DNA from 3 places in the Granulicella tundricola MP5ACTX9 genome. Region 1 is predicted to be linked to each of the others. Evidence: predicted binding sites of a transcription regulator. Region 1 holds the regulator's gene; each other region holds the start of a gene.

What was found. The regulator LexA, encoded in region 1, represses DNA repair genes until DNA is damaged. The targets are predictions, from matches to a motif close to CANTTCGCTTTTTATTCGC.
Region 2: the regulator LexA is predicted to act here: its motif matches at 2,080-2,098, upstream of ACIX9_RS01510 (DNA polymerase Y family protein).
Region 3: the regulator LexA is predicted to act here: its motif matches at 2,849-2,867, upstream of ACIX9_RS21860 (P-loop NTPase family protein).

The regions. Positions count from the first base shown of each region.
Region 1 covers NC_015064.1:1,717,077-1,721,151, reverse strand. Annotated here, with positions in the region: gene ACIX9_RS07395 (sigma 54-interacting transcriptional regulator) at 1-1,001, opposite strand, end outside; gene ACIX9_RS07390 (hypothetical protein) at 1,034-1,273, opposite strand; gene ACIX9_RS07385 (response regulator transcription factor) at 1,260-2,051, opposite strand; gene lexA (transcriptional repressor LexA) at 2,325-2,930, shown strand; gene ACIX9_RS07375 (peroxiredoxin family protein) at 2,971-3,474, shown strand; gene ACIX9_RS07370 (efflux RND transporter periplasmic adaptor subunit) at 3,566-4,075, shown strand, end outside.
Region 2 covers NC_015064.1:369,357-373,431, reverse strand. Annotated here, with positions in the region: gene ACIX9_RS01520 (hypothetical protein) at 1-57, opposite strand, end outside; gene ACIX9_RS01515 (adenosine deaminase family protein) at 258-1,904, opposite strand; gene ACIX9_RS01510 (DNA polymerase Y family protein) at 2,108-3,427, shown strand; gene ACIX9_RS01505 (glycosyltransferase family 2 protein) at 3,472-4,075, shown strand, end outside.
Region 3 covers NC_015058.1:90,579-94,653, forward strand. Annotated here, with positions in the region: gene ACIX9_RS21850 (DNA polymerase III subunit alpha) at 1-213, opposite strand, end outside; gene ACIX9_RS21855 (DNA polymerase Y family protein) at 206-1,714, opposite strand; gene ACIX9_RS21860 (P-loop NTPase family protein) at 1,717-2,820, opposite strand; gene ACIX9_RS21865 (DUF1810 domain-containing protein) at 3,050-3,499, shown strand; gene ACIX9_RS21875 (DUF1003 domain-containing protein) at 4,017-4,075, opposite strand, start outside.

The DNA of each region.
Region 1 (4,075 bases):
TGATGCGTCGCTGCAATCACCCGTACATCCACGCGCATTGTTTCGTTGTCACCGACCCGTTGCAGCTCTCCATACTCCAGGAAACGCAGCATCTTGGCCTGTAGCGCCAGCGGCATCTCACCGATCTCATCCAGGAACAGCGTGCCGCCGTTCGCCGCCTCAATGCGTCCCGTCCTTGATTGCACCGCACCTGTAAACGCACCGCGCGTGTGCCCAAACAGCTCCGCCTCCAGCAGCGACTCTGGAATCGCCGCGCAGTTCAGCACTCCAAACGGCTTTCCCGCTCGCGCGCTTAGCCGGTGAACTGCCTTCGCCACGACCTCCTTACCCGTCCCCGTCTCGCCTTCGATCAGCACCGTCGCAGACCGTGGCGCAACCAGCCGGATCATCCTCGCCAGCTCCCGCATCGCTGCCGACTCGCCCACCATATCGGCAATGCCCGCCGCCCTGACCGACGCAGCCGCAGGAGCCTCTGCTGCCATTGGTGCCGCCGCCGGCAGAGGCAGCGTCTTTACCTCCGCCTCCGTCAGCTCCGGATACACCATCTCAGAAGCCACCGAAACCGCTGCAAGCGGCTCAGGGGAGGAAGGTGCCTGCACTGGCAAGCTCACCGGAGCCGGAGATGCTTCATGCGCCTCCCGGATCGCATGCAGCAGCTCGTGCCGGCGCGGACTTCGCCCGGTTGCCGCACCCCCAGTCGGTGCCCCATCCATCCGCAGCACGTCCATCAACGGATAGATCATCCTGAGCTGAGTCATCAGCTCCCCTGCCTCCAGGTCCGGCAGCCACTCGTCAATCAGCAACGCCTCAGGCTTGCCCGTATCGGTGAGCTCCATCGCCTCCGCGCCGCCGCCCGCCTCCAGCACGGTCCAGCGCAATGCGCTCAGAGACCGCCGCAGCCTTCCCCTCAAATCCACATCCGCACTGGCCAAAACCACTGTCCGTGCCCGAACCCCACCCTGCGGACTGCTGCCCGCTACCTGCGATATCAAACTTCCCATGGCCCCCTGCTTTCCCAAGTCAGAAAATGCTGCTAAGACTTCAATTTGTTCTGAAGCAACCGCACCTGATCCACGATGCGCTCGCACTCGGCGAGGCTCTCCTCGATCGCCGCGCCCATGCTCTCCAGGTCCGTATCCATCCGGCCCAGATAAAGCCTGCACTGCAACGCCGAAAGCGGCTGGTACAGATCATGGACGACGATTCGCAGCTCGCCCATCAGTGCCTTCATCCTGTCTTCGAGCCCCGCCCCGCCCGCCTCAGGCGCTGGCACGCGCGCCTAGTCCCAGGCCGAAGACACCGGCCCCGGGACCGCGCAGCGAACCCTGCAGCCCGTCCGGCACCGCCGCGCCCGGCGGCCTGCGCTCCGTGCCCATGGACATCATGTAGCCCTCACCACGCACCGTCTCGATCACCCGGTCAGCACCAATGCCGGACCGCGTTGACCCAAGCTTCTTGCGCAGGTAGTTCACATAGACATCCACTACGTTCGTCCCCGCATCCGGCGACATCTGCCACACCTCCCGCAGCAATTCACTGCGGCTGCACGTTCGTCCCCGTGCCTGCATCAGGAACTCCAGCAGGGCAAACTCCTTGCCCGTCAGCTCAATGGACAGCCCGTCCCGCGTCACCCGCCGATCGATCCGGTTCAGTTCCACGCCCGCATAGCGTAGCGTCTGATCGGCAGAGTGCTGTCGCCGCCGCAGCAGCGCCCTGCACCGCGCATTCAGCTCACTGAAGCTGAACGGCTTCAGCAGGCAATCGTCCGCGCCAAGGTTCAGGCACTTTACCCGGTCAGAGACCTGGTTCCGCCCCGTCAGCACCAACACAGACGTCCCCCCGAAGTGCCCATGCATCTCTTCGAGCACCTGGATTCCGTCCTTCTTCGGCAGGCTCAGGTCCAGCACCATCAGGTCTGGAGCATGCTCCATCGCATGGTCCAGACCCGCCTGGCCGTCGCCAACCAGTTGCACATCATGTCCTTCCAGCTTCAGGCCCTTTTGCAGAAAGATTCCCAAAGCTGCATCGTCCTCTACGATCAGTACCCGCATAATCAATTCCCCTTTTTACTCAAGTTGGTTGCGGCACATCTGGAGAGCACATTGTTCTGACCATCACCCTCAGTTCCGGTCGAGAGGGGCATGGGACTAACTCTCTTCCGCTCCATCAGGACAATCAATGCTTTGTTGAGTTCTGTGAGAGGTCCAATCCCAAATGGGAACCCGTTCCCAAATCAATCCAATTTGGGTCCACTTTTCCTACAACTTTTGCGGTACACCACTTTGATACTTGCAGTTCGCCTTTTATTCGCTACAATTGCGGACATGGCAATCACACGGCGGCAAAAGGAAGTAATCGACTTTCTCTCCGGCTTCACCACGAAGAACGGCTACTCCCCCTCCTACGAGGAGATCGCCTCCGGTCTTGGCCTCAACTCGCTCGCAACCGTCCACAAACACATCACCAACCTGCAGAACAAAGGCCTGCTCCAGCGCGCCCACAATCGTAGCCGGTCCATCGACGTGCTCCCCGCGCGCACCAGTAAAAAGGGCTTTGAGCGCCTGCCGCTGCTCGGCCGCATCGCCGCAGGCCAGCCTGTCGAAGCCATCGAGACCGCCGAATCCATCTCCCTCGGCGACATCATCGGCAACCGTGAGGTCTTCGCGCTCGAAGTTCGCGGAGACTCCATGCGCGACGAGCACATCGTCTCCGGAGATTACGTTCTCGTAGAGCGCACCCGCACCGCACGCGAAGGCGAGATCGTCGTCGCCCTCATCGACGGAGCCGACGCCACCCTCAAGCGTTTCTATCGCGAAGGCGCCATGATCCGCCTCCAACCCTCCAACAAGGAGATGGCCCCCATCTACGCCCCCGCCGCCAACGTCAGCATCCAGGGCAAGGTCCTGGGCATCATCCGCAAATACGCTTGAGACCTTCGAACGAGCGGCATCCCTCTGCTAGCATCGAGCCATGCATAAGCCCATACTTCTGGCTGCTTTCGCGCTGATGACTGTCTTCCCTGCTACGGCAAAACCTGCGGATGAGCTGATCCCCGCCGCCCTGCGTGTTTCGGCCCCTGATTTTACCCTCACTGACGTTCAGGGCAAACAGCTGACCCTCTCAAGCTACAAAGGTCAGGTCATTCTGTTGGATTTCTGGGCCACGACCTGCGGCGGGTGCAAGGTAGAGCTCCCCTGGTATGTTGATTTCGATAAGAAATATCGTCCCAAGGGTCTCGCCGTAATTGGTCTGGATATGTATGGCGAGACGCCGGAATTGATCAAGCCTTTCATGGCGAAGTGGAATATGAACTACCCCGTCGCCGTGGGCACGGACGCTCTTGGGGAGCGTTTCCACCTCCGGGAAATGCCTCTGACCCTGCTGATTGATCGAAACGGTAAGATAGCCGTCTCGCACGCCGGCATCGTGGATAGAGCGGCTTTCGAAGAAGCCATCAAACAGCTCTTGCAGTAGAGATTTAAGCCCTCCCGTAATTTAGGAAAGACCTACGGAACAAACTGAAGCTCCCTGCCGTATCTTTCTCCGTCACCCCAACGGAGCGAGCATGGCCCCCAAAAAGAAATCCCGCAAAGTCCTCTACTTCAGCATCTCGGCCGTCGTTCTCGTCGGTGTCCTCGGCCTCACCGCCGTAGCCCACGGCCACTCCGGCGCCATCGATCCCGCGCAGCTCGTCCGGGTGGAACGCACCGACATCGCCAAGTCCGTCGTCGCCACCGGCAAGGTCCACCCCATCACCCAGGTCGAGGTCAAATCCAAGGCCTCCGGCATCGTCACCCAGCTCTCCACGGACATCAACGACACCGTCCGCCGCGGCCAGGTCCTCGCCCAGCTGGACCAGCAGGAGATTCTCGACCAGGTCGCCGCCCAGAAGGCCACCCTCGCCGCCGCAGAGTCCAACGCCCACGCCGCCGAGTCCGCCATCGTCCTCGACCGCGTCAACGCCGAGGCCCCCGACCTCCCCATGATCAAGCACACCTACGACCGCGCCCGCCAGATGAACTCGGACGGCGTAGTCTCGGCCCAGGCGCTTGACGACGCGCAGCAGCGCTACCTC
Region 2 (4,075 bases), 1.3 Mb from region 1:
ACCGAAGACAACGAAGAAGAGGAGGAATTGGAGGAACGTGGAGATGGCTTTTTTCATGAGGTGTGCTTCCTTATACGGTTGGGGGCTGTGGAAGGATGCTGGTTTTGTGACAAGAGCAAGTGCAACGGCAACTACGGAGATTCTCCGCTTCGCGCAGAATGACGGCTAGAACGAACAACGGCGAGTGCAAGAGCAAGTACAACAGCCAATACGGAGGTTCTGAGCTTCGCTCAGAATGACGAACCTTTATTTATGGGTCAGAGGGAGGACTCGAAGAGTTGGAAGCGGTGTTCGAGTTCCCATTGCTGGGCGGCGCGGGGGCTTGATTTGAGGAAAGAGCCGCAGACGAAGGTGGTGGTGGGGGAGCCGATGGCCTGGCCGATGCAGGCGAAGTTGAGGGTGGTGAAGTCGTCCGGGTGGGCCCAGAGGCTGGGGCCGGGGAGGAAGGAGTGCTCGAGCGAGGTGCGGGCGCTGCGCTTTAGGTCCGGGTAGGTGAGGTTGAAGTCCTTTACCGCTCGGGCGTACTCGTGGGTGAGATCGATACGAGAGACGCCTTCGTCATCCGTGGAGAAGGCGGTGGGGACGTGGGCGGCGCGGTAGGCGGGGAGCGAGTGGTAGTTGGTGGAGACGCCGAGGATGCCGTCGTTGGAGGTGAGGTTGATCTCCACCATGATGTGTTTGTCCGCGAGCTCTTTGAGGAGACCCTTGGAGTCTGTCTCGTACATGACGTCCACGCCATGGCCGATGCGCTCTGCGTGGCCTAGCTCGACCGCCTGGCGGATGTGGAAGGAGAGGCCGGCGGGGGGGACCATTCCGGGGGCGAGCTCGCCGGCGTGGAGGGAGATGTGGACGCGAGGGTAGACGGAGTGGAGGTAGTCCAGCATGAGCATCTGGCGGTGATACTCGCTCATGGCCATGTAGTTGTCTTCCGGCTGGACGAAGTTGAGGCCTACGACGTTGGCGTTGGGGCCGGAGGCGAGCTCGGCGTCGGCGACCTCAAAGGCGAGGAGGGTTTGGGCGAAGACCTGCTGGGCGGGGAAGGCGCGGAGGACCTGATAGAGGAAGCGGATCTGGACTGCGCAGGCGGGGGCTGCGGTGGGGGTTCCGCAGTGCTCGATCTGGCGGCGATCTGCGAGGGCCTTGGCGAACTCGGCGCGGTCTGTTACGACCTCATCCTTGAGGCCTGAGGCGAGGAGCTTATCGCGGAGGTCTGCGAGCTCTGCGGGCAGGGTGCCGGTGGTGTCGTCCGGGACTGAGGTGGCGGCGGTGGTGACGATGCGGGGGGTGGGGGCGGTGGGCCAGCCGAGCTTGTAGCCGAGGGCTGCGGCCTTGGAGAAGGTGGGGGTCTCCATGATCTCGAGATACTGCTCGTTCTGGGCGGCGGCGCGGGATGCGACCTCGTCGAGCCACTCACCTTTGTGGGTTTTGGCGATGCCGCCGAACTTTTCGAAGGTGTCGAAGAACTGGTCATGGCCAGTATGGCCGGGGGTGGGGACGTAGGCACGCATGGAGAAGGAGTCGACGAGCGCGTCGTAGAGATGCTGATTTTTGAAGGCGGTGGCGGCTAGGACGTTGTCCGGGGCGCAGGTGGGATTGGGGGTGTCAGTGCCGATGCTTTTTGCGAAGGCAAGCTTGATGGGGTCTACGCAGAGATTGTCCTCTGCGGCGTCCTTGATGAAGGTCTCGGCGTAGATGGCGCCGGAGAGGTGCATGTGGAGGTCCGCGCCTTTGGGCATGCGCTCCAGGAAAGAGTGGAGGGCTAGCGGGCTGAGAGCTTTGGCGCTCTCAAAGGCTTGAGTGGCGCGGCGCTCCGACTGGTTGGCAGGGGCAATGTGGTGCGCGGGCTGGGCGAAGGCAGATACGGCAAGGCCAGAGGCCAGAAGAATACAAAGACTTTCACGCATAAATGAAGTTTATGCGAAAGGTTGAGGTGCGGATAGAAAAAGCAAGGCGTAACGGGGATAAGACGGATCAAGACGGGATAAGGACAGATAAGACAGGCGACGGCTTTTTATTTGAAAGGCAAGTACGAGTGTGACTGCACTGGGGGTGGTGCAGGGTGAGGATTGTGGGTGCGGGGCGAAGACGGGGCGAATAGAATGGTGGGGTGAGTGATGTGCCCCAACCCGATCGGTTCGGATTTCTGCATATCGACCTCAACAGCTTCTTTGCGTCTGTGGAGCAGCAGCTTCATCCGGAGATGCGCGGGAAGCCGGTGGGTGTGTGTGGGACGATGGCCGATACGGGGGCGCTGATTGCTGCGAGCTACGAGGCGAAGGCGCTGGGTATCCATACGCTGACGAAGGTGGGCGAGGCGAAGCGGATCTGTCCGGAGATCATCCTGGTGAATGGGTCGCATACGGAGTACTCGCGGTTTTCCCATGAGATTGCGGCGGCGGTGGAGCGGTGCTGCCCGGTGGCGCATACGCCTTCGATCGACGAGATGGTGTGCCAGTTGATGGGGCGGGAGTGTGAGCCGCCGAATGCACGGCGGATTGCGCTGGAGATCAAGCAGGCGATCAAGGACGATGTGGGGGATACGCTGCGGTGCTCGATTGGGATGGCACCGAACCGGTACCTGGCGAAGATTGCGAGCGATATGCAGAAGCCGGATGGGCTGATCGGGCTGCTGCCTTCCCAGTTGCCGAGGGCGATTGCACATCTGGAGCTGCGGGATCTGCCGGGGGTGGGGGCGAAGACCGAGGAGAGGCTGAACGGCAAGGGCATTACGACGATGGAGCAGTTGCTGGCGCTGGACCGGACGGGGATGCATAGGTTGTGGGATTCGGTGTGGGGCGACCGGCTGTATCACTGGCTGAGAGGCGGTGAGACGGGCGATGATGGTGCTCCGGTGGCGAGCGAGGTGCAGAAGTCGCTGGGGCACAGCCATGTGATGGGGCCGGAGTTCCGGAGCGATGGAGGTGCGTGGAGCGTCGCGCACAAGCTGCTGCATAAGGCGAGCATGCGGCTGCGGATGGAGAAGTTTTATGCGGGTGCGATGACGGTGACGATCAAGTATGCGTTGACGACCGAGCAGGCGGGGCGGATGGGGGCTAAGAAGCATTCCAGCGGGATCAAGAGCAAGGGGTGGGCGATGGAGGCTCGGTTCAAGGATTGTCAGGACACGCTGAGCTTGCTGGATGTGCTGCGGAATGTTTGGAAGCAGAGGCCCAGGGGAGAAGAGTTTGAACGGCCTTTTTTTGTTGGGGTGACGCTGCGGGAGTTGATTCCGGAGGATGAGCATCAGGCTTCGTTGTTTGGCGATCCGGATAATCGTGCGGACCTTTCCAAGACGATGGATAAGCTGAACCTGAAGTATGGGCATACGACGCTGCACTTTGCGGGGATGCTGCCGGCGAGAGACACGGCTCCGACTCGGATTGCGTTTACGCAGATCCCAGTTCAGTACGGCGTGGAGTATATGTAGCTGACGAAGACGTGCATTTACTGCTACAAGAAAGCATGGCTCCATTGCGATTTTCAGTTGGCATCCCGACCTTCAACCAGGCGGAGTATTTGGTAGAGACGATTGAATCCCTGCTGCAGCAGACTCGTCCGCCGGATGAGATTGTGATCTCCGACCACTACAGCACGGATGGGACGGCGGAGATTATTCGGAGGTATGCGGGTAAGGTTCGTGGGGTGCAGCCTCCGCCTGGAGTGAACCTGACGGGTCAGTACAACTTCACGCTGACGAGCCAGACGGGTGACTGGATCACGTTGCTTTCCAGCGACGATGTGGCTCGGCCGAACTTCTGCGAGGTGCTGGAGAGAGGTGCGATGAGGCAGCCGGATGCGGTGCTAGTGCGGACTGGCTGGGAGAACATCGACGCCGCAGGCAAGACCGTGAGCACGAACTATATGCTGAGCGTGCCGAAGGTGGAGCAGCCTCCGGCGACGCTGATCTCACAGAAGAATGGGCCGAAGGTCAGCTTTGCGGCGTTTGCGCTGAAACGTGAGGCTTATATGAAGTCGGGGCCGATTCTGGGGTCGCTGGAATCGCTGGCGGACTGGGGGCTGTTTCTGCAGATGGCGCCGTTCGGCAGCTTTGTTTATGAGCATGAGTTGATCAGTG
Region 3 (4,075 bases), on a different replicon from region 1:
GGTCGAGATTTCGGCTCCGATATGAGACCGAAGGCCTAGCTTCTTTGCGGTCATGTACAGGCGAGGCGCTCCGTAGAGTCCATCCCGATCCAGGATTCCAAGCGCAGGCATGCCCAGGCTTGCCGCCTGCTCCGCCATCGCCTCCGGCATGGAAGCTCCTTCAAGGAAGGAGAATGCTGAACGGCCGTGAAGTTCTACATAACCCTCAGTCATACTGACCTGCCACGTACCAGGTCCCCGCTTCAGGTTCATGCCGAAGGCGAAGTGCTTGCAACGGCTGTGAGACGACTGCATCCCATTCGTCAGCCTCCCATCGCCGTCCATCCCACCAGTAGCCGCTCGACTGCCAGGGACCGCTTACAGTCCCGAGCTCCAGCCGTTCGCCCCGCCAGAACAGGATCGAAGGAATGGAATCGCGATAAACCACCTTCGCCTGTTGTGCAGGCCGGAAACGCCGAAGCGCCGCCCGAGGAACAATCGGCTGAGTTGGTAGCCTTCCACCCGCACTCGGCTGGAACGGTGCCATCACAAACTCGTCATCACAGAAGCTATTCGAAAGCATCGGTGAACCGACATTCTCTTCACCGACGACCGCCTTGAGGCGTGCAACAAGCAAGTCAAGCTTGTCTGGCTCCGGGAATTGGGACTGGAACAATCCACGCTGCGCAACCTGCGGAATCGCCGGCTCCGCGTCCAGGGTCAGGCCGAGAATACCAGCCTGCGGAGGATCGGCCTGTAGCTTGAGGTGCAGCAGCTTGAGCAGGAGATCTTTGCTCTGGACCGGAACGGCAGGCCGAACCTCCAACCGGTGCGGAGATGCTTTTTCGAGCTCAAGCGTGATCGTCACACTCCGCAAGGCATAGGCATGATTGATCGTCTGCCGCAGCAGGGTTTCGATCATCGGGGACAGGATGAAGAGCAGAGGTTCGAGCGACTCAAGTGGACCATCGAGTTCTACATGCTCCGTAAGAACGAAGGAAGGGTCTTGAGGAACGAGCAGATGGTCTTCGCATCCCACGGCCAAACGCTGAAGACGCTTGCCCTGTTGACCGATCCGGCTGACCAGGGCTGCCTCTGGAAGAGCAGCCAGTTCTCCCAGGTTGCGAATACCCCAGCGTCCCAGGGTCGCCAGAGTAGCAGCCTCTACGGTCAACATCGACAACGGCAGAGGCGCGAGCTTGGATCGCACGTCCTTCGCATCCACTTGCGTTACACCGGAATAGCTTCGAGCCAGCAAGAGACTTGCTTCCGCATTGGGCGCCACCGCGACATTCGATGCAAAATCCAGCTGCTGAAGTGCGCTCCGTATCGCTTCTGCGTAGCTTCGTGCATCGCCGAACAGCGTCTCGGTGCCCGACTGGTCGACGAGCAGCACTGCGGCCGATTGCTTCCCGTTCGCGTAACCGTTGACTGGTGAAGCTATGATCTGCACCCGTGGAGAGAACCGCTCCACCGCTTCAAACAGGATCTCGAGTGCAGCCTTCTCTTCCGCAATAGAACGTTCGTGAAAGAGGACCTGACCGGAGGTGTCCGCCTGGACCTTGCTCATGCCGTGGGTCAGGCCCAGGTCTTTCGCAGATCGGTTGAACGAGACCACTCGTTCGAGCGGAGCTTTGCCCTCGACTACCGCAACAGCCTGGACTCTTGCGCGCTTCTCCAATCGCAACCAGGCCAGCGTCGGAAACTCCGGGATGTAGATCGCTGCGTATCCCATGTCTATTGCCCCGCCGCCCGCATCCAGGCGGGTGCCGCTTGCCAGCTCACGGCTCGGCCGGGAGCCTTCTTCGCGAATGGGCTGCTCAGTCGTTGACGAGCGACCTCCGCCGTCCGCGAGAGACCGTTCAAGAGATTTCCTGAAAGCATTGGGGCTCCTGCCGAGCAGTCCAGCACACACAGCGCGCTTGATCGTGCGCAAGCCACCTGGGTGAGCAGGAGAAAGATTGCATCGCTTTCCTGGGCGGCCCGCCGAAAGCGGAACCAGGTTGCCGAAGGGATTCGAAGTGCCTGCTCCGGCGGTACGGAAGCGAGATCGAGAACGACGACGCGGAAACCGCCTGACTGAAGGATTTGATCGGTGGCGCGAATCGCCTTATCCAAACGGCTCCATGGTTTCTCAATCTTCTTGCCGGCAGAAGTGACCAGGACGGGGGCTTGAGCCCGATCACGGGCCTCGGTGGCAGCACGACGATCTGCTTGCCGGATGGGATCGGACTCATCCGCGTGACGAGCATTGAAGTGCTCGTAAGCGACCTGCTCCTCAGGAGCTGCGGCAAGGCTCAACTTCCCGTTAGGGTAGCCAGGAGTGCCTTCCATCTTCTGAAGTCTTGTCTCAGCCTTTTGCATGAGCATCTGGCCCAGCGCGGCATCGAGGCCCTTAGTCTCCGTTCGTGGATGATTGCTCCCGCAGTGTCCCCCCACCATCTTTCCTGCTTCGGCTTGGCCGATCCTGGAGGTGGGAGCTGGGGAAGAGGGCTCTACCTCCGCTCGGGGGCGCAGGCTAGCCACCCGGACCCACAAGAGGTTCTGATGGTTGACTCCAGAGGCAGCGGCGCACTTCGGGTCGAACGTGTCATCCACGTCGATGTAGGCGCAGGCAGAGTCGGCCGTTGCTCCTCGAAGCAGAGAGAATGCCAGCGAAGTTCGACCGGAGCTGGCCAGCCCGGTGAACTCCGTCACTCCTCCAATCGGCAATCCCCCGCCAAGCAACCCGTCGATCGCCAAAACGCCGGAACTCATCAGACGCGGAGCCTGCAACGCCTGGGGCGACAAAGCAGCAGGAATGCGCGATGAAAGCTTCGCCTCGATCTCGCGTTTCAGCATTGCGCTTTGTGAGGAGTAGCCCATCTGTTATTTCGCCTTTTATTCGCCCGTGTTCGCCTAAGCATAGCTCTCTCGGCCTGTGCAAAGTCAACGTGCACCGTTTCTGGTGCGTAGCCTTTTCAGGAATAAGTCGCTCATTCCATGAGCCGAACAGCGCGCCCGGGCCGATTCTCCTTCAGCAGCTACCGTGTAGAGGTAAAGCACATCAAACGCAGCTGAGGCGAAAGTTTTGGAAACCCAGTCGGATCCCTACAACCTGCAACGTTTCATCAATGCCCAGGAGTCCACCTTCGATGCGGCCCGCGCAGAACTCGAAGCGGGACAAAAGCGATCCCATTGGATGTGGTTCATCTTCCCTCAAATCAAGGGCCTGGGTTCAAGTCCTACAGCTCAACGATTTGCTATCTCCAGCCTTGAAGAGGGAGCAGCCTATCTGGAGCATCGGGTGCTGGGACGTCGACTAGAAGTGTGCACGGCTCTTGTCAATCGCGTTCGTGGAAAGTCAGTCGACGATATCTTCGGATATCCAGACAATCTGAAATTTCACTCCTCGATGACCCTGTTCGCTGAGGTGGCTGACAAGTTTGGGTTTGAGGCGACAGTCTTCAGAGAAGCATTGGCCATACACTTCGCCGGCCAGCGTGACACGGCCACAATGAAGCAGCTCGATTCCCGCTGAGCGACTTCCATGCACTATCCAATCAGCAACGCTTGCAAGCTGGCGAATACTCCTGCATCGTGTCTCCCAGGATCTAGCTCCAAATCGATCACAGTCACTCCAGGTAGATCGACCTTGTAGTCTTCCAACTCAGTCGTAGAGCCGCTCGGACTGAAGCTCCATTGCTGCCGCAGAATCTCACGCCGTGGCTCCCGAGCTGTTGTCACAAAGAGGGCAAACTCCTGGGAGCGGCTTACCTGGGTTTCTGTGAATTCCAGCCTTATACGCCGGATGTGCTGAGGGCTATTAAACTTCAATCTAATCTGCTGTGGGCCCGGAGTGGATGCTCGCCACCCACCTTCAGTACCCAAGCGCAAGGCGTCTTCAAGTGGATGAAGGTGGTCTTCGGATGAGATCTCAGCTGTCGTCTGTTCACAAAGGTCAATCCAGTCTGTGGCTGCTTCGTTGGTCTTTCGAGAATCAGGTCCAAGTAGAATTTTGCGCATCGTTTCCCTCTCAAAGTCATTGCCTAGCAGTTTCAGCCTTCATTTTCCGAGATTGTGTCGCGGATGGTTTGGGCCACATCCTCGATGGATG